4 regions of the Paenibacillus violae genome follow, and region 2 is predicted to be linked to each of the others. Evidence: riboswitches for the same ligand, from Rfam matches in the RefSeq annotation. Region 2 holds a riboswitch; each other region holds the start of a gene.

Region 1 (7,928 bases), on a different contig from region 2:
TTTTCCTCGGTGCGCGACCCGCCAAGGTTAAAGGCGATGATAACGACGTCATTGCGTCCGCGCCGTACAAATCGGCGAATGTCGAAAGTGCGGCCCGGGTTGTAGAAGGAAGGTGTGTTCTGCGGTCCGTCAAAGAGGAGCGGCACGCCATTGATGATGACAACGGCATAATTGTCGACAGATAGGAAAAGAGAAGCGCCGAGAATGGCTCTACGCTCAGAAAGCGTGAAACGTGTCGAAATGATGGCATTCTCACTGTTCAAATTGCCGGAGTACCAAACATAGTTGGCATTAGCAACTTGCACCCACGCAGGGTTGCGGGGAATGATTTGCGCATTGAACCACGAGTTGTCGGTGCCGATCGAAACCGTGCGCTGACTTAGAAAGCGACCCGAACCGGGCTTATGGTATTTTCTAAGCTGCGTACGGTACATCAGCATGGCTTTGCTTCTGGGCAGGCCTGCGCTCTTGGGGAGCCGAACAATTTTGCTCGGTTTTCCAGCCATTCGTTGTTTGGGAATCATTTCTCCATCTCCTATCAACATATGAATATACTTTCTTTGTATTCTATGTTTACTAGAGCGATTTGCGAGGGTGAGTGGCCGGTGTCGCCTTCTTCATGCAGCCTAAATTCTCTACTCACATAAAAAAAGTACAATTAATATGTTTTAATGACATATAATATATGTTAATATAATAAAAACGCAAAGGAGGAATCTCCCAATGGACGATAAGAATGATAAGACCAAAAGACTTTCCGTCTACTTGCCTGAAAAGGTGAAGACCGATCTGGAGCGCATGGCTGAGGAAACGGGCTTGTCGATGACACAGCTTATTGTGATGGCGACGCACGGTCTACTTGCGAATTATGCTTCGCAGGGCGGAGCTATTTTTGCCGACTTATTGGCAGCTAAACAACGGATCGTTCACGAAGTGAAGGATAGGCAGCGGCTTTTGAATGAAGAGAAAGAAGGCATGCAGGATTACTACGGCGCGCGAGCAGCCGAATATGAACGGATTTATGCTCGCGAGGATGCGGACTATCAGCAAGAACTTGCGATGCTGGCGGATATCGTGAAGAGGCAGGTTACGGGGAGCCGTGTCTTGGAGGTGGCCTGCGGTACCGGATATTGGACGCAGTTCATGGCGGAAACAGCCAAGCACATCGTTGGGGTGGACGTTCGACCGGAGGTGCTGCAAATTGCTGCAGCCAAATCTTGGCCGCTGCATAATACCTCTTTCGTCGAAGGGGATGCTTACCGGCTTTCGGAAGTACAAGGGGATTTTGACTACGGAATCGCCAACTTCTGGTTTTCGCATATCCCGAAAAATCGTCTGGATTCGTTTCTGCAAGGATTTCATGAGCGGCTTGGACGGGGAGCCCGCGTTTTTATGGCGGATAATGTGTACGTCCCGGGAAGAGGCGGCGAGCTGATTACGAGTGAACATAGCGAAGATACGTACAAAAGAAGGGAGCTGGCCGATGGCTCCAAGCATGAAATTATTAAAAACTACTATTCGTACGAAGAGTTGAATGAAATCTTTAAGCCGCTGTCGGAGCATCTGCGCATATTTGTCGGCAGCTCCTTCTGGTATGTTAGCTACATCGTGGCTTAAGAATCATCGGCCCAAGGAAAGAAGGAAACTCCTGGCTTAATGTCCGGATGTGAATTTAAGGCCGAGAACGCCGACCAGAATGAGGATCATGAATAGGATACGCAGTAAACTAACAGGCTCGTTCAGAAATAGGGTGCCGATAATAATCGCGCCTACAGCGCCAATTCCCGTCCAAGCCGCGTAGGCGGTGCCGATAGGTAGAGTTTTCGTAGCCACCGCCAGAAAATAAAAGCTGATGATCATGCCGACAATGGTGATGCTGGACGGAACCAGCCGTGTAAAACCGTTGGAGAACTTTAGTGAGATCGCCCAAACTACTTCAAAAACACCTGCAATGACCAAGTAAAGCCATGCCATCTGTGAATCACTCCTTAAGAAAGTATGCGAAGATGCCCATCTGACCGCGGCAAAAAGAAAAAGCCTGGAAGCAATATCGCGAATGCGATAAGACTCCCGGGCTTTTTCCCCTCCGTGATCACAGCGTATTCGCTGTGTGTTTTCTCTCGGACCAGACTGGCGCTGCAGCGCCACGGAACCCTAGAAACATGATGCCGTAATTATAGGACGGCTTACACGCTATGTCAAGTTACAACAGCCACAAGAAATGAATAAAAGCCCTGAGAAGCAGCTCATTCGAGCTAACGCTTGTCTGGGCTTTTTATTCATGATGAACAAGAAAATTACTTGGATTCAGCAGTTAGTTGATTGTAGATATCATCCCACAGAACACGTCTAGCGGATACATACCTTTTCGCATAATAGGATTCGCTCAGCTTGTTTTTCACGATGCCTTCATTGGATGCGGAATGAATAAATTCACCGTTACCCAAGTAGATGCCTACGTGAGAAATGCCTTTGCCTCCTGTGTCGAAGAACACAAGATCACCTTTACGAAGATCACTTTTGTCGATCCAGTAGCCCTCTTTATTTTGAGCTGCTGAACTATGAGGAAGGTCAATGCCGAATTTGTTGAACACGTACGCGGTGAAACCAGAGCAATCAAAGCCTCTTGTTGTCGTTCCCGCATCGCGGTACGGTACTCCAATCAATTCGTCAACCGTTGAGTCCAATGTGGATTCTGACGCAGACACACTCCCTAAAGCTACACTCAAAAACAAAACAAGACTAAAAAGAAGAGCAACAACCTTTTTCAACTGCTTGTCTCCTTCCGGTGCCTACGAGGTTAGCTGGAGGGTTCGGTTGAAGGTTCCCTATGATCCCTGTCTTGCAAGATCAATTCACCCGGTATGGTTCCCCCGTTTCCCCAAGAAATGAGGAATTCGGCATGAAATATTTGGTTTTTTAATGCTAGTCCCTTAAATTCGTCATAAACATCGAAATTCCTCCTTTTTCGTGCAATTGGGTCTGAAAAAATGTGTAAAGGTTCGCTTTACAGACAAAAAAACCCCCTTTTGCAAGGGGGTTGAACAAATCTAAACCATTTATGGTTTTATTTATTGCTTTTTAACGACTTAATTTGGCGGAAAGAAGCTGGAATTGCGACGTAATGGACCACATCTGCATGAAAATATGGAAAAGCGGGAAAAGTTGATAAATGATTAGCGCTACCAGACCTGCCCAGATATAGGTCGTTGTGACCGTGATCCCTGCCAAAAGTCCTGAGCTCAGTAAAAGTATCAGAGAAAGGCCGATAATCGGAAGCGAGTACCGCATGAACGTTAGGACTGTGGATATAATGCCGAGACGTGCGGCAATGGCGAACTGCACATACATGAAGAGCAGATGCAGCAGAAAACCGTACACCAGCATGCCCAGCAGCCAAGGCAGTAAATCGAGGGAAGCCTGTTCATAAGATGTGCTGTGAGCGAACACCTTCTGCACTTTGGGCAGCACCCAGATGAGCGGCAGCAGAGATAAGGCGATTCGAATCAAATACACGGCAAAGAAGGGGAGCGTGAGTTCCTTGATGCCGCGGACGAAGCGGTAGCCGGCATTTTGATCGGAATGGGTGAGCGAATAATAGACACCGCCGTTCAGCATCGGGCTAAGGAACATGCGCGCCAGGAGCAGGCCGGCCAGCCACCACAAGTAAGAGTGGCTAAGATCCGTTTTGAATAACTGAAACTGACTTTCGGCCAGAAAAAGCTGGAGCGCTTGCTTCGGCTGATCGCCGCCGGGAAACCGGTGCATGAGGGGAACTAACACCCCTTGTACAAGCTTATATAGGAGCATCCCCCAGCACATTTGGTAGATGAACAAGACAATCGTAGCGAAGGGTTGCCGTAGAGCCGCCCTGAAGCCGGATTTGAGATAGGTTGTCACCGGTGTCCCTCCTAAGCGTTGTTTTCTGAAGGCAAACTTGCCTTGTAGAGTGGGCGCCTACCAGGCTACCCACCCGAAAATAGCTTGCAGGAATTGGATAATGCCGAGATTCAGGCGGAGTTTCCACTTGGTGTCCACTTCTGCTTGCATAAAGTTATTAATATGCTTGTTCTCAAGAATGAGCGAGTAGTTCGGGTCGATACGAACCCAGTCAATAGGCGTCGTGTGGGTTAGTTTGTACTCAATGCTGCTCTCTTTGCCGTCCCACGTTTTGTCGAGCATCGTACCGTCGGCGAAATGGAACTGAATCGGCACTTCGGGCGAATTGCCTCCACGCTTGGAGATGAGGACCGTGCTCTCGTAAGGGCCGGCTCCTTTGCTGCCAGTGGCTTTCACATGGATGCTTTCAACCGTATAATCAACCATCATTGAGCCGTAGACATATTCATTGAAGAAGTCGTCCCACTTCGTTTTCGTTACATCCTCGACCACATTTTGAAAGTCTTTGGTAGAAGGATGCTTGAATTGCCATTTTTGAAAATAAGTCCGCATGATACGATCCATGGTCTTGGTGCCGACCTGTTTCTCGATGGCTTTCAGCACGAGTTTGCCTCTGGTATACACATTTTCTGCGTATTGATCATGTCCGGTATAGGCCCATGCGTTTTGCCGCAGGGCATTCGGAGAAGTAATGTAGCTGGACTCGACAGGCAAATTAGGGGTTGCCCCGAAGTCGGCCTCCATCACTTTATCCTCGGCGTAGGAGGTAAAGCCCTCATCCAGCCAAGCTTCTTCAAACTCATTGCTCGCCACAAGGCCATAGAAATATTGGTGACCGATCTCGTGCACAACGACGCGTTCCAATTCCTGATCCGGCGTTTTGTCGTCCGCGCCCCAAGCGGTTATGAGCGTAGGATACTCCATCCCGCCTGCGCCGCTGCCTCCGGGAGGAGGTACAACGATAGACAAGGTCGAGTAAGGATACGATCCGTACCACTGGCTATAGCGGGAGAGCGCTTTTTTGGCAGCGTACATATAGCGGTCTTTCAAATCCTGATGGTTGGGATCAAGATAAAGCTTGATCTTCACACCGGGTATTTGCGGCGTAGAGAAGGGTTCCTCCACATACACGAAGTGAGGTGAAGCCGACCATGCGAAATCATGCACATCATCGGCATAAAATTGGTACGTCTTCGTCCCGTTCTCCGTCACCGCCGGTTTCACAGGGAAACCTGTCGCGGCAACCGTGTAGTTCGCCGGCACTTGAATTTTCACATCATACAAGCCGAAGTCCGCATAAAACTCCGAATTCCCATGGTATTGATGGAGATTCCAGCCTGGCTCGGTGCGTCCCCTTGTGCCGGCCCGTTCATAAGCGGCGACCTTAGGGAACCATTGTCCAGCCATCACGAAGTCGTTCACATAGCCCATTCTGGCGAAGGCTTCGGGCAGTTTGACGAGAAATTCCGTTTTGAGTGTGACTCGCTCGCCGGCTCCAACCGGCTTTGACAACGGTATTTTGATCAGCGTGTGGTCGTCTTTATTGCCGTCATCAGGTTGTACAAACGCCATGCGTGGCGTAAGGTCCTCGCCATCTTCCGTTTTTACGGAAAGCAAGTCCATCCAACCGGTGCTATCCGCCGTAGCTTCATCTTGCCTTAGCTTGCCGCCGGACTCCCGCATAAACGTGGTTTTCTTAGATGCGAATGCATTCGGATATAAATGCAGATAAATCTCTTGCACAGGAACCGTTCCCGGATTTTCCCACGATAACGCTTGCTGCCCCTTGAGCTGCCTTGTTTCGGGTGTGTAGGCAACATTCATGTGATACTCCGCAATGCGGTAGCTCAGCGGTTCCTGCGTTTGTTTGTCCGAAGATTTGCCGCGATCTGCAGGCTGCATGTCCGGCGCCGGAGCTGACGGTTCCTCCTTAGAGACGACGGGCACCGTCAGTTTACTTGCAGATGGGAGCAAAGTTTCAGACAGCAAGACAGTGCCTGCTGCAAGGAGCATGACAACGAACCATTGTAGCTTTCGGTTTTTGAATAAAACACTCAATAGATTCACCCCGCCTAACAAGCATCTACAGCATGTATATGTAGACAACCTAGGGAATATTTCTGTGAGTGGAAAAGATTTGTTAACACGGCTGAAATAGGCTCTGGCCAAGCTCCGGTTCTCTGCTCTTGTTCTCATGGAGTACTTTAGCTACAATAAAAGCAAAGGTATCATTTTAACATTACGATGAGTGGAAGGTGCAACGATGGAAGCGGATAAAAAGAAGCTGGCCTTGAATATAGTAAGCTCCAAAGTCAATCACAAAGGATTCGGTGCTGGGGCAATCGATCTTAGCAATGTATCAGGGGTAATTATTGATGGAGATGAAGCTTATCTCGATGAGGGCACACTGCATGCCAAGAGTAAAATCGAGAAAGGCATTAAATTTTCGACGAACAAAGAGGATGTGCCGAATGGACGCAAGGCGTGGATCGTATGGGTTGCCGTCGACCGCACCGAAGAAGGAGCGTATTATGCCGGCATGTCTGCTTGCGAGATGCTGATCGATACAGAGGCACGCCGGGGATGGAAAATTCTGGCCGATCATGTGAACAAGATGGATGGCGCCATGAAGCGTAAATTTATCCTGGAAGGCTTGTCCGACAACGAGCGTGCAGCCTTGAAAAAACAGCTGATCAGCCATAACGAAGAATGGTGGAACCGCTCGGACCAAGTGCTGAAAGATGCCCTTTCGTAATTGTAGCAAGGCATAATTGGAAGTTATGAACATTATGTGTCATCCATTGTTACGTTCATGTGAACCGAGTATACTAGACCCTAGTGTATGTTACCTCATATACTAGGACAGCAAAAAGGCAGACTAAGACGCGCTTAGTTCTGCCTTTTTGTGTTCTCCGAAAGCCGCGTGGAGGCTGGAAATCAGTCGTTCCACCAGCGTTTGAGGTCGTTCCACCAAGAGCCGTTTTGGCCTTTTGGCGCGTCCTTTTTATCATCACCCGAAGCGGGTTTGGCGGGTTTGCCCGTACAGTAAGTCGTTGGCTCCGTGCCGGCGAGAAATGCCTCAAGATGAGCGTTCGGGCAATCCTCGTTGGACAGCTTTCCGCTCACAGGATCAATATAGACATTGGCTACGCCTTCTGGAATTTGGAACAGCTTAGGCGGAATGGCCTCCAGCGTTTGTTCCGTGAATTCTGCGAAAATCGGCGATGCCAGATGAGACTCGACGGTAGAGATGTCCCGGTCCTTATCATAGCCGACCCATACCGCAGTAGCGAGCTCCGGTGTGAAGCCGACCAGCCAAGCATCCGTATCGGTCGTTCCGGTTTTACCGGCAATCGGCCGTTTGATCGTGCTGGCAACACGGTTACCCGTACCGCCCTCCTCGAACACGCTCTCCATGAGATTGGTCATCACATAAGCAACCGCAGGGTTAATCACCTGTTCCTCTTTCGGAGCTGCTTGATATAAAATCTGACCATTCGCATCCTCAATTCGCACAATCGCTGTCGCTTCCTTATGCAGACCCTGATTCGCAATTGTTCCGAAAGCGGACGCCATTTCCAGCGGGCTAACAGGGAAGGAACCGAGCGCCAGTGAAGGCAGAGGCTTCATCGGTGAATTAATGCCCAGCTTGCGAGCCAGATCAATCACCTTCGCAGGACCAACGTCCAGAATCGTATGAACCGCATAGATGTTATCGGATTTGGAAATCGCCTGCCGCATATCGATATTCGCGTTTACATATTGATCGTTGAAGTTTCTAGGCGTGTAACGTTGCCGCCCTTCATCGTACGTGAACACCGTCGGTTCACTTTTCACCTGCGTGACGGGGGTATACCCATTTTGCAGAGCTACCATATACATAATAGGTTTAAAAGAGGACCCCGGCTGCCTTGTATTCGACAAAGCTCGATTGAACTGATTTTCTGTATAGTCGCGTCCGCCGACCATGGCTTTAATTTCACCGGTACGCGGATCAATGGCGACGAGAGCGGCCTGCAGCTCTGGTT
Region 2 (7,928 bases):
ACATCAATCCCCTGCTGCCTGAGATTATGCCCTTCCCGCAGCATATGGTACGTCTTTCCTGAGCCGCTGACCGCACCTATATAGATTTTCAGACTCCCGCGATGCAATTTGGAGATAGATAATAGAATTTCTTCCGGTGTTTTCCTTTTGAAACCATCCAATCCAGCGTCCTCTCCTTTCTCCTCATAATGACGCAGAAACCACTCTCGACCTATCGAGAGTGGTTGTCAGCTGCTTACAACTTCACTTGTTTCAGCAGCTCTATATTCAGTTCTGTTACATTCACCCTTGGCTCACCGAGAAAACCGAGCTGTCTGGTTTTTGTAAACTGATCAACGAGACCGTTAAGCACGTTCTCTGCGATTCCTGTTTCTTTACTGATCCTAGGCACCTGGGCTTTGGCCCCTTCCGGTGACAAATCCGGATCAAAGCCGGAGCCGGACATCGTGACTAAATCAGCTGGAATATCGGTCAGGCTAGGATTTTCCTTCTTCAAGGCATCAATCTTTTCTGCCAAAGACGCTGCATAATCGCTTGAAGCTACCGCCATATTGGAGCCGGAAGAAGCTTTGGGATCATACTTCGCCGTAGATTCCCTTGGGTGAAACAACTTAGGGGACTCGAAGCTCTGAGCCAGCAATTCCGAGCCGATGACCGTTCCGCCGGATTCAATCAGACTTCCATCCGCTTGCTTCGGAAATAAGACTTGAGCCACGCCCGTCGTAACCAGCGGATAAATAAGCCCGCAAACGATCATGAACAATATAGATACACGAACTGCTATAAAAACCGATTTCATGACGCTATCTCCTCGTTTCTCTTTCTCTTTAAACGATATTTAATCCGTGAAGTATCATATCGATAATTTTAATCCCGATGAACGGTACGATGACCCCGCCAATCCCATATAGCAGAACATTACGGGACAACAATCGATCCGCTGACATTGCGCGATACTTAACGCCCTTCATCGCAATTGGAATCAGCAGCGGAATGATGATGGCATTGAAAATTAAAGCGGATAGAATAGCCGATTCCGGCGATGCCAGATTCATAATATTCAAGGCCTGCAGCTGCGGCATCGCCAGGATAAACATCGCAGGAATGATCGCGAAATACTTGGCGATATCATTGGCGATGGAGAAGGTTGTTAAAGCTCCGCGCGTGATCAGCAGCTGCTTCCCAATGGAAATAACGGAAAGCAGTTTGGTTGGATCGGAGTCCAGATCGATCATGTTAGCGGCTTCCTTCGCCGCCATGGTGCCTGAATTCATCGCCAAACCTACGTCCGCTTGCGCCAGAGCAGGAGCATCATTCGTTCCGTCGCCTGTCATCGCTACAAGCTTGCCTTCTTGCTGTTCCTTTTTAATCGCAGCGATTTTATCTTCCGGTTTCGCCTCTGCAATAAACTCATCTACGCCTGCTTCAAGAGCAATTGTTGCAGCTGTCAGCGGGTTATCCCCTGTACACATGACAGTTTTGATCCCCATCGAGCGCAGCTCGGCAAAACGCTCCTTCAAGCCCGGTTTTACAGTATCTTTGAGGTAAATTACACCGTAGATTCGATCATTAATTGCTACAGCAAGAGGAGTGCCTCCGGCCTTAGCAATCCGGTTCGTAATCGTCTCCAGATCATTAGGAATTTTACCGCCTAAAGCTGTTACATATTTTTTGATCGCGTCAACAGCGCCCTTACGTACTTTGGAGCCTCCTGCGAGATTAAGCCCCGACATACGCGTCTCAGCCGTGAACTCGACAACTTCCGCACCTTCGTAAGCATTTGTTTGCCAGGATTCGCCAAGTTTATTGGCAAGCTCAACAATGGAGCGCCCTTCCGGTGTTTCATCTTTAACAGAAGCTTGAAGAGAAGCAAACGTAATGTCTTTGGCTGTCACGCCACTTACAGGAACGAATTCGGACGCCATGCGATTCCCGAAGGTGATGGTTCCCGTTTTATCTAAAATCATCGTATCGATGTCGCCTGCGGCTTCAACCGCTTTACCGGACATCGCAAGCACATTAAACTGCGTTACACGGTCCATACCGGCGATACCGATCGCAGATAAGAGACCGCCGATGGTTGTCGGAATCAGACAGACCAGCAGCGCGATCAGCGTGGAAATCTCCAGTTTCACATTCAAATACTGGGCCATTGGCACCATGGTCATAATGACGATCAAGAAGATCAGCGTCAATACGGCAAGCAGTGTTGTTAAAGCAATTTCATTCGGCGTTTTTTGCCGTTTCGCGCCTTCCACAAGAGCAATCATACGGTCTAAGAAAGATTCACCCGGATCGGTCGTCACTTTGACAACGATATAGTCGGACGCTACCCGTGTACCGCCGGTTACGGAAGAGAAGTCGCCTCCCGCTTCTTTAATAACAGGAGCAGATTCACCTGTAATGGCGGATTCATCAATGGAAGCCAAGCCCTCAATGATTTCGCCATCGGATGGGATGATCTCACCGATTTCAATACGAACGATATCGCCTTTACGGAGTGTAGTAGAAGACACTTCCTTGTAGGAGCCATCCTTTTGAACCAGACGAGCTTTCGTATCGGACTTCGTTTTCCGTAGAGAGTCAGCCTGCGCCTTGCCGCGCCCTTCTGCCAGTGCTTCCGCAAAGTTCGCGAAAAGCAGAGTAAAGAGCAGAATCAGAAAGACCGCGATATTATAAGCCCTGCCTACTTCCGTCGAGCCAAATAGGTCAGGTGCAAGTGATAATAGAAAGGTAATGACGGTACCTACTTCTACGACGAACATGACCGGATTTTTAATCATTACCCATGGATTTAATTTCTTAAATGAATCCACAATAGCTTGATTGACAATTTCTTTTGTTAATGTTTTTTTACGTTCCACTGCCATGTAAATCCTCCCTCTCTATTACGTCTATCCTTAACGCGCTGCCAAATGTTCAGCAATCGGTCCCAATGCAAGCGCCGGGAAGAACGTTAGAGCACCGATAACTAAAATAATCATGATCAAAATCCCCATAAATAAAGGCGTATTCGTCCGAAGTGTACCTGTTGTAACGGGCACAACACGCTTAGTAGCAAGTGAGCCTGCTATTGCTAACATGGCGATAATGGAAATATATCGTCCAACCAGCATGACAAGACCAATGCTCATCGCATAAAAGTTCGTTCCAGCGCTCAAACCGCCAAAGGCAGATCCGTTATTGGCTGCACCGGAGGTGAAAGCATACAGAACTTCAGAAAGGCCATGCATCCCTTGATTCGCTATGGACGTGACCGATTCAGGACGAATCAACGCCCAAGCCGTCGGTGCTAAAATGATGAGAGGATGCGTCAGAATCGCGATCGCAGCCAGTTTCACTTCTTTGCCTTCAATCTTTTTGCCCATAAATTCTGGCGTACGTCCAACCATCAGTCCACAAATGAATACAGACAAGATGAGATAAAGCAGTCCGTTTAATAAGCCGACCCCTTTGCCTCCAAATACGTTATTTAACATCATCTCCGCAAAAGGAACAATGCTTCCTAGCGGTGTAAGCGATTCATGCATCGCATTAACAGAGCCTGTTGTAGCTGCTGTCGTAACAGTTGTGAAAAGCGCTGTTTCAGATAATCCGAATCGAACTTCCTTGCCTTCCATATTCCCATGAACGCCCATCGCATCCACAGCAGATATGCCTTTATACTCTGCGTAGAACACCGTCGCCAGCATGACCAGGAAGATGATTCCCATGGCCGCGAAGACGGTCCAACCTTGTTTCTTGTTCTTAATCATTAATCCGAATGCGTATACGAGCGAAGTCGGCAGAAGCATCATACAAATAATATGGATCATGTTGGTAAACGGCGTTGGATTTTCAAAAGGATGCGCAGCATTCGTTCCGAACCATCCGCCACCGTTGGTACCGATATGCTTAATCGATTCCAAGGAAGCCACTAAACCGCGAGTAATCGTTTGTTCAGCCCCTTCAATCGTTGTCGCTTGAACAGCTCCCAGCAAGGTTTGCGGGACGCCTTGAAAAACTAAAATTAAAGCGACAATGAAGCTAAGCGGCAGAAAGACGCGAGTAATCGCCCTAGTCATATCCACGTAGAAGTTTCCGAGGTTATCTTGACGACCCACTAATCCGCGGATAAAAGCTACCGCTACGGCGAATCCGGTTGCCGCCGATGTAAACATCGGGAACGTAATGGCTACCATCTGAGAGAAATAGGAAAGCGTGTTTTCACCACTGTAAGCTTGCCAGTTCGTATTTGTAATAAAGGAAATCGTAGTATTAAAAGCGATTGTTGGAGATACGTTGCCAATCCCATCGGGATTAAACGGCAGAAAACTTTGAAGCCGAAATACGGCGTACATGAGGATCATCATGACAAAGTTGACGATTAATACAGCTCCTAAGTACTTCTTCCATCCCATCGCTTCGTCTTCTTTAACACCCATTAGGCGATAGGACATACGCTCGAAGGGGCCGAACACACGATCCAGACCACTCTTTTCATAACCGAAAACTTTCACCAAGTAGCTGCCCACCGGCTTCACCAAAAGCATGATAATCACCAGTGTGATGACTACTTGCAACAATCCCATACCCATAGTAGGTTCTCCCCCTGCTTTACATAAGTTCTAATTTATCCATTAAAATTTCTCCGGCTTCACTAAAACAAAACCGAGATACACCATGATCGCTAGCGCAATTAGTCCAATCACAATCATTTGGTTGCCTCCTATAAGTTTTCATTCAAAAACTCGCATCGAAAGCATCAGCTTACGCTTTTTCGCAAAATTTCATAAATCCCCAAAATCCCAGAAAGGTTAATGCCATTAATAAGACCATTGTTACATCGTTGTACATCGCGCACCTCCTCCAGATCAGACAGAACCTAATTTATTTGTTTGTAATAGAGATGATAGAAGAAACTTCACATCACCATTTTTAGAATAAATAACGTAGTCAGCGCCTAACCCTTTATAAATCAATCGGGGATTTACACTTTGGGTAATCACATACATCGGCCCTGAAGTCCAACTGCGGCATATCTGAATATAGCGGCAGCATAACGTCAAGCTTTCTTCGAACAGAATAATGCTCCCGATCGGATAATCGGGGATATGGGGTGAACCCGGTAATGATGTATCCACCTGGATGATCTTTTTTACTCCCTGCCCTTCTAGCTTGAGTTTTTCCATCTTGTTGTTCGTTAATGCAACATAAGGAAACCCAGCCAACCTGATTTGTTTCATAAAGTCCTCGCCTGCCTTGGTTGGCGCAGCTATTAGCAGCAAATCGCTTTGCATGACTTTCATCGCTTCCTTTCCTGACTCATTGTAACGCCGAACTGTATAAAAATGAGGTAAAGAATCCTTAGCGTGCATATAAAAAAAACATAAAAATGCGCATGCTTAGAAAGAGACATAGGCCTCTGAATGGTCAAAGATATATGAACGATTCGATAGAACATCCAACTCTTTGTTGCCTATAGATTTATGTTGAAGCTTATCTGACAAGTCAGTTAATGCCGACTCGATCACATGAGTCCTTACTTCTCCCCATGCCTCTTTCTTCTGACGGACATACTGCAAACCGTCCTCAAGGGAAAGCCCTTTGAGTTTCTGAAAGACAACAGCCCATTGAACGAAATCTCCCTTTAGATTGCCGCAAGGAATTTCATAATCTCCTAAACCGCTTGTTCCCAAGCTTGTTGAGATGGAAAGGATGCCGCAATGGCAGTCGCGGCCATGTCCGGGCAGCAGTTTATCGGATAATTCATCATCAAAGCGATAGCATTCAATTCGGGTAATCTTGCATTCGGGAACCATGTGTAGATTCACTCTCCTCATTTTTTGGACAACAAAAAGAAGCCTGCGAGCAGAGACTCCCTGCTCTCGGGCTTCTTGGCAGCTTGGTATAACAAGCAAGCTGTAATTAGCACATAGAACGTTGGCTCTCTCCCAATTCGCTTACGAGGTTAGCTGTCGGATTCGGGCTTGGAAGCGCCCTACCTTGGCAAGCCGGAGCTTGCCTTGGATTCACCCCGCGAAGACGTTGATCTGTATCCGTCCTCTATTGGTTCCCCCGTTCCCCTTGTGGGGACTCAGCGTTATCAACTTGTTGTGAAGTTGATGCTCTGAATCTTACGCCTCGGAGATCCGCCTTGTAAAACGTACCGCGACCTTCTTTTTGCCATATAGACGAGTGGATGCGCTTTCAAACAATTAAAGCATGAATTCTCGTTATTCAAGCTTCGTTTTTCTTCCATTTACGCCATTTTTATCGTTTTTTTATGGGTTACCCCGCTTTTCTTTACCCCATTTTTATTCCTCTCAGCCTTACAATTGAGGAGCAGAACACACACATTATTGCTGTCAGGTCTTACGTGCAAAGGAGAAATAACGATGGCTTCCGCTCCCCGTTATTATTTAGGGTTAATCCCCGAAATGTTAAATCCGATCCCCTTAACTTACGAGTGGTTCGGCGTCTTATGGTTAGAAGAGGCTAACCGTTTCCCTGTTATTGTCGGGTACTGGTTCTCTAAGGAGAAATCAGACATTATTCAAAAAGCGCAACGAGCCGGATATGCCAATTTGACCGAAATCTCGGAGCATTACGTGATCATGAACATGTACAGATCCATACGAAATAAACAAAAGGAGCAAGACTGGGAGAAGCGATCAAGGCTGTCAATTCGCATGAATTTCACAGCACCTTGGAAGAATGTTCCCTCTGGCTTGTATGTTGTCAAATCAAGAAATACCTTTCCTCTGCATGCTTCAGCCATATCGAAAAAAAGGTTTTTCCTTTGGTTAGAGCACGCGGCCGTGTGTGAAACCGAGCAGGAACTTCAAGCGTTCATTCGAAGGGTGCAAAGAGAGCACCACCTTGGGAAAAGAATCAAAACGGGGAGTCCTACGATGTAGGAAAGCCTGACATACAAAAAACGTACAGAAATGGCGTTTTACTGCCGATTTCTGTACGTTTATGGTCAGCTACTTTTTCAAATGATACGGCACCGTCGTCACGATGAGATCCCGCCTGTACAGCAGAAACGCGCGGATCAGTAAGCTGGACTGATTATGGAGAATGTGCTGCCAGTTTCGTTTGGGAATAAACTGCGGAATTAAGACGGTTACCCGGAAATTCGACTCGTTCGCCTTATGCTCCACAGTATCGATGAACTTCGTCAACGGTTGAATAATGCTCCGATAGTGGGAGTGCAGGGTGACTAACCGCACATCCGGCTGCCAACACTCCCATTTTTCTTGGAACTGCTTCTCTGCCTCCCGATCAAAGGCCACATACACCGCAATAATCTGATCTGGCGCTAACGATTTCGCGTAATTCATGGAATTTTCCACGACATGGGTAATTCCTGCGACAGGCACGATCATCACATTCCCCTTGATCGGGATAGAAGGCTCACACGTCGTGATCCGCAGCTGCTCACTCACGGCCTCGTAGTGCTTTTTGATTTTATGGAACGTATAAACAATCAAGGGGAGGAAGATAAACACCGGCCATACCTGCCCCAGCTTCGTGATAAAAAAGATCAGCATGACGGTAAAGCTAATCAAAGCGCCAATCAAATTGATCGTTAGTTTAACGATCCAGCCTTTGGGCTTTTCGCGCACCCATTTGACGAGCATCCCTGTTTGCGCAAGTGTAAAGGGAATAAACACACCCACAGCATACAGCGGAATAAGATGCTCCGTTCTGCCTTTAAACGCAATAATCAGAATGATCGACATAATCGCCAGAAATATAATCCCGTTCGAATACCCTAATCGATCCCCTCGGATCGTGAACATTCTAGCGATATATTTGTCCCTGGCCAAATTAACGGCGAGCAAAGGAAAGGCCGAATACCCGGTATTCGCGGCAAGCACAAGGATCAGCGCTGTCGTGCCTTGAATGAAGTAGTACATGTAATTTCTCCCAAAGGTTTGAGA
Region 3 (7,928 bases), on a different contig from region 2:
TGACCGAAAGGAAGCGATGAAGCAGGTTGCGAGCGATCGTGGACTATCCAAGCGGGATGTTTACAACGCATTGCTTGAGCGCTAAGCGCTCGGGCGGTGTAACGTGTTGGCTGACTGGAGTGCTGTAAAGTTACTAGCGTTACTTCTTTGAGGGAACTACAAGCCGCTAAGTGAGGGCAAAACTCGTGTTTAGCACTTGAAGGGGAACTATAGGGCGTTATTTTGCTTAAGTTAGACGGTTATCGAGTCTGATTTGCGAAATAGCGGATCATAGTTCTCTCATCTTTGCTCCGTGGGTGTGGGGTCAGTGCCAGGGTCCGCGCTGCGGAAGAAGTCCAGACAAAAAAAGATCTCTAATCCGTGGCCGAAGCCAACAAATTAGAGATTAGAGGAGATATGAAAAAGGTTAGAATTACCAATAGGATAAGTGCTACTTCTATTATATACTATTTTTCTTATTTTGTCACAGGTGTTGGCATTTCCGCTAAACAAATATGACAAACAATTTTTCCCTTAAAGTAAGAGACGCCTTCAGCGTTGCCACAGAAGATACAAGCAGGCTCATATTTCTTAAGCATGATACGCTCGCCATCTACGTAAATTTCAAGAGCGTCTTTCTCGCCAATTCCAAGTGTACGGCGAAGTTCAATTGGAATAACGACACGCCCCAATTCGTCAACTTTTCTTACAATGCCCGTAGATTTCATCATATATATAAACCCCTTTCGATTTTATAAAAATTTTATCAATATCGTCATGTTTCGACATATCTCTTAAGCTTATGATACCAACCATTCCCAAAATAGTCAACCATATTTTCGCTAGTTTGGGCCCGAAAGCAATATTTTTTTGAAATCTGATCACATCTGAAAAGAGAGGAAAAGCCAAGTAGAATAAGGATTTGTAAATAATATATTACTATTTGATGTGAGAAAAGGTGGATTTAACCAATCTAATTAAGTGGATGAAAGCAATGAAAAATTGGTATTAGTAAATTCGACAAATTACGACATATGTGTCGACATGATGGTGTGAAATGTCGAAAAGATGTAGAATTTTAATAAAGAGAGGTTGTGATTGAATGAAGGAAGAGAAGGTTTTTAAAGATCCCGTTCATAAATACATTTACGTGCAGGATAACACGATCTGGGATTTGATTAATACGCGAGAGTTCCAGAGGCTGCGTCGCATCCGGCAGTTAGGAACCTCTTATTTAACTTTTCATGGGGCCGAGCATAGCCGTTTCTCGCACTCGCTTGGTGTGTACGAGATCACGCGCAAAATTATTTCCCAATTCGAACGCAACCAATATGAAGATTGGCCGAAGGAAGAGCGTTTGATCTGTCTTTGTGCGGCACTTTTGCACGATTTGGGGCATGGGCCTTTCTCCCATTCCATTGAGAAGGCTTTTGGAACCCGACATGAGGATTGGTCTTGTAAAATTGTGTTGGGGGATACGGAGGTCAATAAAGTTTTGAGCCGGGTCTCACCTGATTTCCCCAAAAAAGTGGCGGGAGTCATTTGCAAATCCTACAATGAAGAAATTGTTGTAAGCCTGGTGTCGTCTCAATTGGACGCCGATCGGATGGACTACCTGTTGAGAGATGCGTATTTCACGGGTGTTAATTACGGGACGTTCGATTTGGAACGTATTCTCCGAGTTATTCGGCCCTATCGTGGGCATATTGTCGTTAAAGAAAGCGGTATGCATGCTGTAGAAGATTATTTAATGTCACGATATCAGATGTATTGGCAGGTCTATTTCCATCCGGTGACTCGGAGTGCGGAAATTCTGTTGCACAAAATCTTTGCGCGCGCCAAACATTTATATGAAGATAACTATACGTTTGGTTTTATGACAGATCCGATCCTGCATCTGATTCAGAATAAGATTTCACTTGAGGATTATTTACTTCTCGACGAATCTGTGATGCAGGCGATGTTAACGTTTTGGATGAGCGAAAAGGATCCTATCCTTGCTGATATGTGCAAACGATTCTTAGACCGCAAATTGTATAAATACAGTACCTTTGACGAGTCGAATCAGCGAATGATTCAGCTTATGGAGAAAGTAATGGCCGAGGTTGGGCTCGATCCAATCTATTACATGGAAATTGATTTCCCGTCGAATCAATCCTATGATGTGTACAGGCCGGGGGAGACGGAGGATAATTTGCCGATTCTGCTTTTGGATCATAAAGAGACGCTGACCGAAATCACCCACCGCTCGGAGATCGTTCAGTCGATTAGCGGCTTTCAAATGGGTAAGCATCATGTTTATTACCCGGAGGAGTTGCTTGAGCGTCTGAATGCTTCTGAATATCCGGAGCTATGGGAGATGCTAGGCGAGCAGGAATAATACATAAGAGGAAGTAAGGAGAAGAACATGCTAACAGACTCACATACTCATTTAAATGCAGAACAATTTCAGGAAGATCAGGACGAGGTTATACAACGGGCTCGTGAAGCCGGTGTTACTAGAATGGTGAATGTTGGCTTTAACCGAGAGACAATTCCTAGTTCAATAGCTCTTGCTGAAAAATATGATTTTATCTATACAACAGTGGGGTGGCACCCTGTCGATGCGATTGACATGATGCCGGGAGATTTGGAATGGATCGAATCGCTGTGTCAACACGAAAAAGTGGTGGCAATCGGCGAAATCGGACTTGATTACTATTGGGATAAATCGCCTAAAGAAGTACAGCAGCGAGTTTTCCGGGAGCAAATCAGGTTGGCGCGCAAGCTTCAAATGCCGATTGTGATTCATAACCGGGATGCGCATCAGGATATTTTGACCATTTTAAAAGAAGAGAAAGCAGCTGAAGTCGGGGGGATCATGCATTGCTTTTCGGGGAGCTGGGAGACGGCCAAGCAGTGTTTGGATATGAATTTCCATATTTCCTTTGGGGGACCTGTCACTTTCAAAAATGCAAAACAACCCAAGGAAGTGCTCGCGCAGGTTCCTTTGGACCGCTTACTCATAGAGACGGACGCTCCTTACTTGACCCCGCATCCTTTCCGCGGCAAGCGCAATGAATCGGCTTATGTTCGGTTGGTGGCCGAAACCGCCGCGGAAATTAAGGGTATAAGTCTGGAAGAACTTGCAGAAATAACGACAAACAACGCCATTGCCTTGTTAGGTCTCAAGTAAAGCATTCTTTGCAAATTTTCGTCGTAGAAATACTCCACAGCTGAGTGAGATAAAGAGGAAGCCGATGAGCGGCACGACTATGTAGATAAGTGAAGATCGAATCATGAACGGAATCGAAAGCATACATAATTCTAGCAGCAAGGCTGACCAAATGATGAAGGCTAAGGAGCCGGCTTTCAACTGCCGGTTAAGCGGGTACATGTCGAGCCAAAAGGTATAGCGGTGTGAACGCTCAAGTGGCGTAAGTTGAACCATGGAAATGATCAAAGCGATGAAGAAGATGAGCAGTCTCGCTGTGCTGCTGCTTGAAACGGCGATGGCTAATGTGCCCAGTAAGGATATACGTAAGACAATCGCGAATAGCTCCGTACGTAGAAATGTTTTCATATATATGTAGAGATAGGCAGCATCTTGTTTAAAAGGAATAAATCTTGTGACCCCGCTGATCCAGCTTCGGCGGGCTATTCGTGTTCCCAATTGCGGAACATCCACGAACCAGTTGAAAAAGGCATATAATCGCGCTTGCTGCTGCCTTTCCTTCGCAATGAGATAATCCCACCCGATGTAGTATTTGGATACGTAATGCGTAGCAGTTAACCAAGCCAGTGTAAGTACAAGAGCAGCTCCGCTTGCCCAGAGGACGCTTGTCAGAAATTGCAGAGAAATCAGGACAACTGTTGCCAGCCAGCGGAAGCTAACGGAAATCCTTCTTGCGCGCTCATTAGTAAATCGGCTTTCTTGCCAGCTGGCCAATAAATGGCCTACCTTCATTAATAGAAGCAAAGCAAGCATCCATAAGAAATGCTGCTCATCGCGGCCTAGGCAGTGATGATACAAGGGCCATAGGACAACCCATGCCAGAAATGTCCAGAATGCTTGCAGCACTAGGCTGTACATGAATCCGCCGCGGAAGTAAGGACCCATCTGATGTTCAACGCGCATTAGAAACATACGGTCTGCGCTTCTAGCTAGCGTGCGAATGGGGCTTGAGGCTAACAATGGTACCAGCAGCAAAAGGACGATCCACAGATAGGGATAATCTGTCGGAAGGCGCTGTAGTATTTTTGCATAATAATAGGAAGAAAGGATGACAAGAAATAGCAGGAAGCCGAAAAAATTGCTGCGCGCTGCATACTGCAGGTAACCCATGGATTCCTTCATATAATGCTCAAATCTCTTCTGCCATAGGGCACGGGTATCCATGTCCATCGCCTTCATACTAATTCTCCTTTTACAAGTTTATAAAAGATGTCGTCCAATGACGCTTGCTGGAGCCCTGTCTGCTGACGCAATTCGACTAAATCGCCTTGAGCGACCATATGTCCTTTGTGAAGGACGACATAGTTATCGCAATATTTTTCAATCGTAGACAAAATATGCGAGGATATGAGAAATGACGCGCCGCGTCGCTTCATTTTGACCATCAACTCCAGTAATGAGCGGATAGCCAGCGGATCGAGCCCGAGAAAAGGCTCATCAATGATGTAGAGGGAAGGTTCGATCAGGAACGCATTCATGATCATGACCTTTTGCTTCATCCCTTTGGATAAATGGCTTGCGAAAGAGTTAAGCTTGTCCTGCATGTGAAACTGCTCGAGCAGCGCTTGAGAGCGGGAGAGATAGTCATCTTTCGTTAAGCCGTAAGCCATGGCGGTTAACTCCAGATGCTCGCGAATCGTAAGCTCTTCATATAGCTCTGGACTTTCGGGCACATAAGCGTAAGTGGCACGGTAAGGCAGCGGATCTTCGGCTAACGTCAAACCGTTAATTTTAATTGAACCCCTTTGCGGTTGAAGCAATCCAAGGATGTTCTTGATGGTCGTACTTTTTCCTGCGCCATTCAGTCCGATTAATCCCATCATTTCACCCTGACGGATGGAAAATGTGAGGTCGTGAAGAACAGGTTTATTTGGTAAATATCCCCCGAATAAAGCGTCAACTTGTAATATGGGACCCATCTCAGTGCCTCCCTAAATATCTAATTATTGGAATTTATACATAGGTTTCATACCTGATAATTATAAACAAATTTAGATTCGAAGCCTAGTTTAAGAGTGAAAACACGAAGAAACTTAGTATTCGTACGTTATAATGAGTTAAATGTAGATAAAAGGTGGTTTTATCTTGAAAATAAGCTATTTTTAATCGATTTAGCCCTTTTTAGTAGGTGTTAATCCCTTTACAGGCAGAGATTAACAGCGTAATATACTTTTCATAATAACTTAATAACCAATTTGCCATTTTTCCATTCGCTGAGTTCCAATTATGGGAACGGGGGAACCACTGTTAGCTTATAAAGCGGTATCGCTGACGAAGTAAACAGAGTGAGTAACAGGGGTGAATCTTGGACGTTGAACGTAAGTTTACGTCTGAGTAGGGCGACTCTCACGTCCGAATCCGTCAGCTAACCTCGTAAGCGTAAGAGAGGTAACGATTGTCGTGCGTGCTATTTGTGTATTTTTACTATGCAAACTAAGCCAGCGAGAAGAGTCCTCTTCTTGCTGGCTTTTTGTCCCCATAAGGACCTTTAACTGTTTCGGACGACTATTCGTAACCCGGAATTCATAGGATGATGAATAGCAAAGCGGGGTGGGACGACCAGAACGTAGCTGTTTCCAAACAACTGCGGATGGACGACACGTTAAGTTAAATTAAAAACCTTAGTCGCGTCAAATATAATCATGCTGTAACCTGGCGGCGAGGCTTTGAAGGAGGACCGAAGAAGTGGGCAGTATCTCTTTTAGCGAGACCCATGTAAAACGATCATCCAGCATGTCCTTCGCATTGCGATGGAAGCATGAAAACTTGCGTTTGATTTTAAGCCTGGCTATAATCTCAATCGCAATGACTTTCATGTTTTTGGTGTTGTTGTACGGTACGGCTACCAAGAGCGTATCCGTGGTTGTGAATGGACAAGAAACCGTTGTGCACACGAAGCAATGGGTCCTGCAACGCCTACTGGATGAACAAGCCATAACGATTGGTGAACACGATGAAATATCTGCAGACCCTACGGCTACAATCAAGGGCGGGGACAAATTCGTCATCGAACACGCTTCTCCAATTCAATTGACTGCTGATGGAAAGACCACCACTGTTTACACAACTGCAAGAACGGTTGAAAGTGCATTGCAACGTTTACATATTGCACTTGGGGAGCACGATAAGCTGACTCCCGAACCGACAGCCTCTTTAAGCTCAGGCGATGAAATCAAAATCGTCCGTGTGAAAAAAGAGACGGAAGAAGTAACAGAACCGATTGCATTCGACACGGAAAAGAAAAATGATGCATCGTTGCTTAAGGGTAAAGAGCAGGTCGTTCAAGAAGGTAAAGAGGGCGTACTTTTGAAAAAGAAAGAAAAGACTTACGAAGATGGCGTATTAGTTGCAGAAGCTGTTGTAGGTCAAGAAGTACAGGAACAAAGTGTTAAAAAAGTTGTGTCCGTTGGCACGAAAAATCCCGTTGTCGTTCTGTCGGCATCATCCCCTAGCGTGGATGAGGTCTCTAAGAATGGTGTAACATTTGGGTATAAACAAATCCTCAAGAACGTGAAACTCACGGCTTATTCAGCGGGAGCCGATTCGACAGGGAAAGCCGAAGGAACTCCTGGGTATGGGAAGACGTATACAGGAACGACAGTTACTGAGGGCAGAACGATTGCGGTAGATCCGAAAGTTATCCCACTGGGATGGTGGGTTTACATTGAGGGCGTTGGCTTCCGTCGTGCTGAAGATATTGGCAGTGGTGTGAAAGGCCAAATGATCGATGTGTACTTTGAAGATCATGGCTACGCCAATAAATTCGGAACGAAACAAGGGTATACGGTCTATGTCGTAGGACCGAAAAAGCCGTCTGAAAATTAACGTGTAAACGTCTGTTTCAGCGGGAACAATGTCAATATACGTTGCCAGGCAAGCAGCCTGGGCGAAAGAAGAGGGAATCCCTCTTCTTTTTCTGCGTACTGGGAAGGGAACCGATTATGATTAAAGAAGTCATCGTCGTTGAAGGCAAGGACGACACGGCCGCTATTCGCCGAGCCGTCGAGGCGGATACGATAGAGACAGGCGGCTCAGCCATCGGGCAAGCCGTATTGAAGCGAATAGCCCTCGCGCAGCAGCGCAGAGGCGTCATTATCTTTACGGATCCGGATCACGCAGGTGAGCGGATACGGAAGATTGTGGCAGCCAAGGTGCCTGGCTGCAAGCATGCCTTTATCACGCAGGCGCAGGCCGAATATAAGGGCGACATCGGCGTCGAGAACGCAGCGCCGGAGATTGTCCGGGAGGCGCTCCAGAACCTGCGGACAGAGTACGACGGGGCTGTCTCGCAGCTTACCATGGAGGATCTCATAGCCGCAGGGCTGATCGTTCATCCGGAGGCGGCTTCCAGGAGGCTCGTTGTTGGCAATGCCCTGGGTATCGGTTACTGCAATGGCAAACAATTTTATAAGCGATGTGCGATGTTCCAGATCTCACGTGAGGAATTTGAGGCAGCCTTGGAGCATCTGGAGCCGAAGATATAGTAAAGTAAGGAATAACAGTGGAATTCGGAATTCAGAACCTATAGATAAATGAGGGCTACATAATGACTATACCCGGCAGTGAAGTGATTGTAACAGCGGAAGATGTCGCAACACCCAGTAAGACGAAACAAATTATAAAAAAGCACAATCTCGTGCTCAAAAAGAGTCTGGGTCAGAACTTCCTGATCGACCAGAATATCTTGGGCAAGATCGTTTCGGCTGCGGAGCTTGGGCCTAACAAAGGCGCGCTG
Region 4 (7,928 bases), on a different contig from region 2:
ATTCCGTCAGCTTTACAAGATGGATCTGAACGATGGATCGGCTCTGCAATTAACGGAAGGACCCGATATTCACGATTTCAGCTGCAGTCTGACGAGTGACGATAACTACTTGATCTATTGCCGAGATCAGCGGATTATGCGATTGGATATGACGACGCTGAAGGAAGACGTTCTCTATACATCACCTGCAGGCTGGAAATCCAATGCGAATCCCGGCCTCAGCTCAGATGACAAGTATCTCGTTCTGGTCGAAATTAATGAAAAGGATGTTGTACCGGGCAAAGGGGACTGGTCCAACTTCGAGCCACAATGGGCAGCGAAGCCGCACTGCCGAATCATCTACCTGGATATCGAACAGCGAACCAGCCATATCGCGCATGAGGAGCTGGACTGCTGGCTGGGGCATCCGCAAATTCGTCCCAATGACCCATCAACCATTTTATTTTGTCATGAAGGTCCTGGGCATTTGATTGATGCCAGACTCTGGCTAGTCCAAAAGGACGGGACGCTGCTGCGCTGTGCGAAGGAACAGACGCATGATGAGCTCATCACACATGAATATTGGCTTGCCGATGGCTCTAGATTCGCTTATGTGTACAGACATAAAGATGATCTCTATCACGAAAGTATCCGTTTCATGGACTCGGAGACATTAGAGGAAGAAATCTGGATGAATTGCTCTAAGTATTGCCACTTTATTTCGAATGCCAATCATACGATGATCGTCGGGGACGGGCAGCTGCCCGAGCAGCACTTCATCTATTTAGTGGATGTAGAACGGAGGCAAGAAGAGCGTTTATGCTCCCATGGAACTAGCTGGAAGTCATACGGTAACACACAGGATGCTCATCCGCATCCGGCTTTTTCTCCAGATGGCACATTTATCATCTTTACCTCTGATATGGAGGGCGTTCCTTGTATGTATAAAGTGGATTTGTGACAATGTTCGAGGCAGCCGGCTAGTTGCATCGGCTGCCTCAAATATATTTGACATTAGTTTGATGTCAAACTATAATACAGATATGAAACCAAGAGACGCTGTATCAATTATTTCCAGAATCAGAGAAAAGACCAATCGGTTTATCATAGCCGAGATGGCGAAATATGGGGTCGACGATATTGCCATTTCACATGGGGATATTATCTTTGCTCTATTTAAGATGCCTAGATTGACTATGGCGGAGATTGCCAAGAAAATTGATAAAGATAAGTCTACAGTGACTGCACTCGTAGATAAATTGGTCCGTCTAGGATACGTGACAAAGGAAAGGGACACCGTAGATTCAAGGGTCGTCTATGTTGCCTTAACGCCAAAAGGGGAGGAACTGAAACCGATATTTGAAACCATCTCAGAAAAAATGTTAGATGTATTTTACATGGACATTACGGATAAAGAAAAGGAAGAATTACTGAGAATTCTAACGAAAATTTATAACAATTTTTAAATTTTTTTAGACTAATAGTTTGATGTCAAACTATATAACGAGGTGAAACTTATCATGAAAGATTATACAAAAGATTTGCCAGATCATCGTGTGAAATATATCGGAGAAAATGATCTATTTATAGAAATTTTCGAGGGAGAGGAGCTACCGAAGGAAGCCTCCCAAAAACCTCCGCTTTTATTTGTACACGGTGCCTACACGGGCAGTTGGATGTGGAGCAAATACATCCCACACTTTATAAACAAGGGATGGAATTGCTATGTTATGAATTTGAGAGGTCACTACAAAAGTAGAGTGCTCGATTTGACAAATGTAACATTCGAAGATTATTTGGAGGATATGAAAGAGGTTTTGGCCGAGTGTGAGGCTCCACCGATACTCATAGGATTTAGCATGGGAGGAATTTTGAGCCAGAAGCTGGCTGAAACCAACGAACTTGCAGGCTTAGTGGTGATCGATACAAGCATAAGTAAGGAAGTTTATGAAGCTGTACCCTACAAAGAAATAGCTAGAAGGACAACAGGAGTATTAATGCCCGCACCATCCCGAGAAGAGAATTCCAGTATAGATGAATCAATGGATGACATTAATTTTCAGAGAAAGTATATAACTGTGGAGTCATTAAAAGCATTTAACGATTTTTATTTCTCTTTGGGGGCAAGCGGTGGGATATCGATAGACAGCAGTTTGATGGTTAATCCAGCCTTGGTTATTAAAGCAATTAATCGTGAAGAGGATGACCGGCGGGGAAAGGCGACAGCGGAGCATCTCCATGCAGAGTATACAGGACTTTGGGATACGACTCACACCGGATTGCTTGTTGGGCAAAGATATATGGAGGTAGTAGATCGGATCATGTTATGGTTACAAGGGATGTATGACTAAGGACATTGAATAGATAAGAAAATATTACTATTGCTTCTCGGTATACATTGGAGTAAATTGATAAAATACGCTTAATTCTTTAGATTAAAGAAGCGGGGGAACCAAGTTTCCTGGGGTGAGTACACAAAGTGAAGTGTTAGGGTTAACTTTCAACCCGAATCCGTCAGCTAACTTCGTCAGCGTAGAAAGAAATGGATAGAAACATTCAATGGAACATTGTGATTTGAGGTTCTATTCCCTCGCTTCCTTTTTCTCTTCTAGAGAAAATAGGAGGAACTAGACATGCTGCTTATGAAAGTAACCAAAGAATGGAAGAATCTTTTTCCATGGAAGAGAGCCAACGATTCCGTACAGCGCCAACATGAGATTCTTCATTTGAAACAGCGGTTGGAGACGTACGACATTCAATTTCCGAATTTGGCTTACCGGCCATCAGACGTCGAAACACAGACGTTAATGGAAATTAGTAAAACGGTCGCTCAAAATAATGAGCTGCTTAACCAACTGAGTTCAGAAAAGGAATTAGCGGTTGAACAATCGCTAGCCCATCTCGTCGGAACCACTCTCCAAATTTTACTGGATCACCTTAACTTTATCGTAGCCATGGCGCATATTTTCAGTGGTCCGTATCCTTGCCTCAGAGCGTACATCAGCCATACGAATTAACGATTTTCAACAATAGAGAAGGAGCTTGCCTGACGGCAGCTCCTTTTTCGTTTATTTTCGCGCATAGATACGGCCAAAAAAGCACTTGATAAGCTCCGCAACTTGCTGACTTTGCTCTTCCAGAACAAAATGTCCCCCGCATAAAAAGTGAGTTTCCACACATGTTAATAGTTCTCCGAAAGCAAGAGCTCCTTGCACCGTAAAAATAAAATCATTTTTGCCCCAGGTTATAAGCGTAGGAGGTTGATAAGTTCGCAAGTATTGCTGCCAAACAGGGTATTGTTCGACGTTGGTCCGATAATCGTAGCCCAATTCCAACTGAATTTGGCTATTACCGGGTCGATCCAAAAATAACTGGTCCATTAGGTAACCATCGGGACTAATTCGATAGGGATGACACACGCCCGTTACATACTGCATTTTTGTAAAATGAAAGGTTGCAAGCTGGGCAAAGGCCGCTTCAGTTGCAGGATTTCGATCCGCCCAAAGTGCTTTGAAAAGATCGAACGGTTTCCCTAATCCGTCTTCACTAACCACAGCATTCTGAATAACGAATCCTAGAATACGATGCGGATTCCGTACAGCCAGTCTGAAGCCGATAGGACCTCCATAATCATGGGTGTACAAAATATAGTGAGAAATACAGAGATTATCTATAAGCTTTTCAATCATAAGTGATAGATTCTCAAAGGTGTACGCAAATTCTTCAACGGAAGGCATACTGCTATTTCCGTACCCTAGATAGTCAGGAGCAATGACATGAAATCGGTCTGTGAGTTGAGGAATCAAATCCCTGAACATATGGGATGAGCTTGGAAAACCATGAAGAAGGATGATGGTTGGGTTGTACGGACTACCGGCTTGGCGAAAAAATAACTCCCAGCCGTCGATCTTCATTTTTTTATAATGAATCATCATTTCAACGTCCTCTCCAGCGAAGCGCATATTATTCCCTAACAAAAATATGTGAATAAAAGTTATTTAAGTACTTAGGAGCTAGATGACGTGGTACAATTTAACTTAAGTTATGCGAATTAGTTGTCATCTTCATTAAACTGGTATTCATCCATTGGAAAGGGAGAGATCAGCCATGAAACAAGAACTGCTAAATGAGCAATCGAGAAATCAAGCGTCCAGCACGCCAATTATTACCGAACTAAAAGTAATTCCAGTTGCAGGGCACGATAGTATGCTCTTCAATCTAAGTGGAGCGCATGCTCCATTCTTTACACGTAACATCGTTATCCTCAAAGACAGTGCAGGTCATACGGGCGTTGGTGAAGTACCGGGCGGCGAGAATATTCGTAAAACGCTTGAAGACACAAGCCCACTGGTTATCGGTCAATCGATCGGCCAATACAATAACATTCTTACTAAAGTTCGCAAGCAATTCGCTGATCGGGATCTGGGAGGACGCGGTTTGCAGACTTTTGATCTACGCATCACAATACACGCCGTTTCGGCGTTGGAAGCGGCATTACTTGATCTCTTAGGTAAATTCTTGGATGTACCGGTTGCAGCATTGCTAGGAGAAGGTCAACAGCGCGATAAAGTAGAAATGTTAGGCTACTTGTTCTATGTGGGGGACCGAAATCGGACAAACCTTCCGTATCAGGGCGCTGAAAATGCTCCGAATGACTGGTTTCGACTGCGTCACGAGGAAGCGCTTACACCTGAAGCCGTGGTGAAACTTGCCGAAGCGGCGTATCAACGATATGGCTTTAACGATTTTAAGTTAAAAGGTGGCGTCCTGCGCGGTGAGGAGGAGATTGAAGCGGTCACTGCGCTGGCGGAACGTTTCCCTCAAGCCAGAATTACACTTGACCCTAACGGGGCATGGTCTTTAGCTGAGGCGATTCACCTATGCCGTGATCAGCATCACATATTGGCTTATGCGGAAGACCCATGCGGTGCAGAAAACGGTTATTCAGGCCGTGAGATCATGGCCGAGTTCCGGCGTGAGACAGGCCTTCCAACGGCAACGAACATGATCGCTACCGATTGGCGCCAGATGGGCCATACGATTCAGCTGCAATCTGTCGACATTCCGTTAGCTGATCCACATTTCTGGACGATGCAGGGCTCTGTTAGAGTAGCTCAGATGTGTCAGGAATGGGGGCTTACATGGGGATCTCACTCGAACAACCATTTTGATATATCGCTTGCGATGTTTACCCATGTGGCAGCCGCAGCGCCGGGGAAAATTACGGCCATTGATACACACTGGATTTGGCAGGATGGACAGCAGTTAACCAAGGAGCCGTTTCAGATTGTTGGGGGCATGGTGGATGTTCCGAGCAAGCCGGGTCTGGGAGTAGAAATTGACATGGAAGCCATTGAAAAGGCGCATCAGCTATACAACCAAGAGGGCTTGGGAGCGCGTGATGATGCGCTGGCCATGCAATTTTATATTCCCAATTGGAAATTTGACCACAAACGACCTTGCCTTTTGAGATAGATAATAGATAGCCGCTGTTTCCTGAATAGAGGAAACAGCGGCTATTTTTGCCTATGTTCAGTGAAAATAAAATAGAAAACTCCAATTTCATTTAGTTTTTGCTGACAGCAGTGGGCTCCATCTTATCATTGTAAGCGACGGCGTACCAAGGTTCTGCCGCTGATTCCACATTCACTTGAATGTCTATATCCCAGGGAGCCTCATAACTGACGCCAAGAAGCTGATTGCCTTGGTAAATGGCGATAGCAAATGGGGGTTCACCCCGTTCGTTCTCAAGCTTAGGATAAACAAGAACAGTTTGTTTGCCAGTAGGAAGAGATTGATCGGTAACAGGCGTATAGCGATATTGTATGGGGTCAACGCCTGTCTGAACCTTACCTAGGAACCAATCGGATTGGATGAGCCGTTGATATAAGCCGTCCATGAAGGGGTTCTCCCCGATATCATACACATAAGGCCCATTCGTTCGAATCGCTTGAGCTCGACTGAAGTTAAAGTAGGTAATCGCTTTTACCTGCGGAAACAATCGCGGCAGTAAACCGTACATATAGCCCAGTTGTCCTTCAGCCCAGCTCCAGTACGTTTGGTTCGTAGGCAGGTAGGTGTGAGCAATAGCGCCCTCTGAAATCATAATGGGCTTATGACGATAGCGCTCGTAGAGAGGTGTGAAGGTATCAATTACGGTTCCTTTTAGCTGCTCTTTATCTGCTGAATAGGGTGTGTTATACAAAGAGAAACCAACCCAGTCTACGTAAGAGTCCCCTGGATAGTAGTCATCAATCGTATTCGACGGCGAGAAATTAGGGGACCAAACCATCGCAACATTAGGCGCTTCTTCGGCCATAATGTCATGAACAAGGCGGAATTTCTCAATATACTGCTGGGGACTTCCATGCCATGGCACCCATGCGCCATTCATCTCCGAAGCATAACGCAAGAAAATGGGAATGCCGGAAGCCTTGGCTTCCCGGGCAAAACGGCGAATGTATTCGTCATCCAGCACGTCGTCTAAACCAAAGCGCGGCTCCCAACCGATCTGGAGTGCGCCGCCAAGCTCTTTGACTCTTTCCGCTGTTCGCGCGGGGAAATAGGTATTCGTATCGGTCTGTACCTTCCGCCAACCGACATAAGCCAAATAAAGGGCGTGTTTTCGCCCGTACACATCTTCAATCTTCGTAACATCGTACCCGACTCTGCGATCTGCCCCTAACATACCTATATAAGTCCCTGAAGCTGGCTCATGTTTTGCAAGATTGGTAGATTCCGTTGTCATAGGAACGCGGAGATAAAGCTCCATATTCACTGAAGGACTTTGGATGCTAGACCAATCATAAGTTAATGGCGATATCGAAGGAAGACCTGCTGAGTATGCTATGATCCGATTTTGATAGACTGAAGCGGCTTCCGAATAACCGGATTGTGCGGATTTCTTCTCTTGGTTCTTCCAATAGGTTAAAATATCCGGCTGTTTGGACTTGGGAGTAGAAGAGGAATTGGGAGGAGTCAGTGCGACAGCAGATTCTGATCGACTTTGTTCGAGACCATCCAATTTACTTTCTATGACTACCAAAGTAATCACGATGCAACTCACTAGACTTAGGGCTCCTAATGTCCAGATAACCTTTTTAAACATGTGATAAGTTCCTCTCGTAAGGAAGATAGAAGCCTCCGTGGAATCAGTAAGTTAATTGTATGCCCAAAGCTGGGAGACGGTCAATGGAGTGGTCATTTCAGCTGCCGTTGTACAAATAATTCGTAAGGTTTACCTACTAATGGGCTGTTCCGAAAGTTGCGAGAACCTGGGGGCAGCTTCTTTGCCTTTACAATTACTTATATTGCTGCTAACACAGCAATAATATTTCTAAGTTAAATTAAGTGTGTGGGAACGGTCTCACATACAGGAATGAGGTCGCATCATGGAGCATACGATTAAGGAAATTGCCCTGCGCGCCGGTGTATCCAAATCCACTGTGTCTCGCGTGATATCTGGCAAGGGCTATACCAGCTTGGAAGTACGCAATAAAGTGCTGCAGCTGATTGAAGAACTGCAATATAAGCCTAATGCCGTAGCAAGGGCAATGGTTTCACAAAGAACACATAACATTGGCGTTCTGATTTATCGCCGGCATCATCCGATTGCATCTCATCCATTTTATGGGAAAATTCTAGATGCTATTTTAATGACAGCTGCAAGCCTGAATTATTCCGTTTTCGTTACGACAGATCATGAAATGTCGCTGCGTTCGGCCGATTTTATGATGGAAAAAAGGGTGGACGGGCTAATCCTTATTAGCCGTTTGCAGCAAAATGTCATTGATTACATCGCAAACTTCGGAGTTCCCTATGTCATGGTCAATGGCTCCACGGATGTCGATGGTGTCATGCACATTGTGAATCAAGACGAGGAAGGCGGCCGAATGGTTGCTGAACATCTCGCAGATCAGGGTCATCGTCACATCTTCGTGATCGCTGGA

What was found. A riboswitch is a leader RNA that binds a small molecule or an ion and turns the genes downstream of it on or off. The one in region 2 is predicted to bind cyclic di-AMP.
Region 1: another riboswitch for cyclic di-AMP. It lies ahead of RQP52_RS26170 (C40 family peptidase); the one in region 2 lies ahead of RQP52_RS16185 (hypothetical protein).
Region 3: another riboswitch for cyclic di-AMP. It lies ahead of RQP52_RS33955 (ubiquitin-like domain-containing protein); the one in region 2 lies ahead of RQP52_RS16185 (hypothetical protein).
Region 4: another riboswitch for cyclic di-AMP. It lies ahead of RQP52_RS08890 (hypothetical protein); the one in region 2 lies ahead of RQP52_RS16185 (hypothetical protein).

Annotation. Positions count from the first base shown of each region.
Region 1 covers NZ_JAWCUD010000010.1:309,069-316,996, forward strand. Annotated here, with positions in the region: gene RQP52_RS26155 (hypothetical protein) at 1-545, opposite strand, end outside; gene RQP52_RS26160 (methyltransferase domain-containing protein) at 724-1,617, shown strand; gene sugE (quaternary ammonium compound efflux SMR transporter SugE) at 1,654-1,974, opposite strand; guanidine-I (ykkC/yxkD leader) riboswitch at 2,066-2,168, opposite strand; gene RQP52_RS26170 (C40 family peptidase) at 2,298-2,771, opposite strand; cyclic di-AMP (ydaO/yuaA leader) riboswitch at 2,775-2,913, opposite strand; gene RQP52_RS26175 (hypothetical protein) at 3,082-3,900, opposite strand; gene RQP52_RS26180 (M1 family metallopeptidase) at 3,958-5,913, opposite strand; gene RQP52_RS26185 (YwhD family protein) at 6,164-6,655, shown strand; gene RQP52_RS26190 (transglycosylase domain-containing protein) at 6,838-7,928, opposite strand, start outside.
Region 2 covers NZ_JAWCUD010000005.1:38,415-46,342, reverse strand. Annotated here, with positions in the region: gene RQP52_RS16210 (histidine kinase) at 1-161, opposite strand, end outside; gene kdpC (potassium-transporting ATPase subunit KdpC) at 236-799, opposite strand; gene kdpB (potassium-transporting ATPase subunit KdpB) at 828-2,870, opposite strand; gene kdpA (potassium-transporting ATPase subunit KdpA) at 2,901-4,571, opposite strand; gene RQP52_RS36490 (potassium-transporting ATPase subunit F) at 4,620-4,697, opposite strand; gene RQP52_RS16190 (hypothetical protein) at 4,854-5,288, opposite strand; gene RQP52_RS16185 (hypothetical protein) at 5,385-5,801, opposite strand; cyclic di-AMP (ydaO/yuaA leader) riboswitch at 5,924-6,092, opposite strand; gene RQP52_RS16180 (hypothetical protein) at 6,378-6,899, shown strand; gene RQP52_RS16175 (APC family permease) at 6,969-7,928, opposite strand, start outside.
Region 3 covers NZ_JAWCUD010000019.1:8,578-16,505, forward strand. Annotated here, with positions in the region: gene rsmI (16S rRNA (cytidine(1402)-2'-O)-methyltransferase) at 1-85, shown strand, start outside; gene RQP52_RS33930 (AbrB/MazE/SpoVT family DNA-binding domain-containing protein) at 456-710, opposite strand; gene RQP52_RS33935 (HD domain-containing protein) at 1,082-2,359, shown strand; gene RQP52_RS33940 (TatD family hydrolase) at 2,387-3,154, shown strand; gene RQP52_RS33945 (ABC transporter permease) at 3,140-4,372, opposite strand; gene RQP52_RS33950 (ABC transporter ATP-binding protein) at 4,369-5,112, opposite strand; cyclic di-AMP (ydaO/yuaA leader) riboswitch at 5,395-5,588, shown strand; gene RQP52_RS33955 (ubiquitin-like domain-containing protein) at 5,879-7,018, shown strand; gene rnmV (ribonuclease M5) at 7,135-7,677, shown strand; gene rsmA (16S rRNA (adenine(1518)-N(6)/adenine(1519)-N(6))-dimethyltransferase RsmA) at 7,740-7,928, shown strand, end outside.
Region 4 covers NZ_JAWCUD010000002.1:421,582-429,509, reverse strand. Annotated here, with positions in the region: gene RQP52_RS08905 (oligogalacturonate lyase family protein) at 1-940, shown strand, start outside; gene RQP52_RS08900 (MarR family winged helix-turn-helix transcriptional regulator) at 1,002-1,445, shown strand; gene RQP52_RS08895 (alpha/beta hydrolase) at 1,500-2,330, shown strand; cyclic di-AMP (ydaO/yuaA leader) riboswitch at 2,389-2,526, shown strand; gene RQP52_RS08890 (hypothetical protein) at 2,613-2,996, shown strand; gene RQP52_RS08885 (alpha/beta fold hydrolase) at 3,048-3,911, opposite strand; gene gudD (glucarate dehydratase) at 4,087-5,454, shown strand; gene RQP52_RS08875 (glycoside hydrolase family 26 protein) at 5,546-7,045, opposite strand; gene RQP52_RS08870 (LacI family DNA-binding transcriptional regulator) at 7,371-7,928, shown strand, end outside.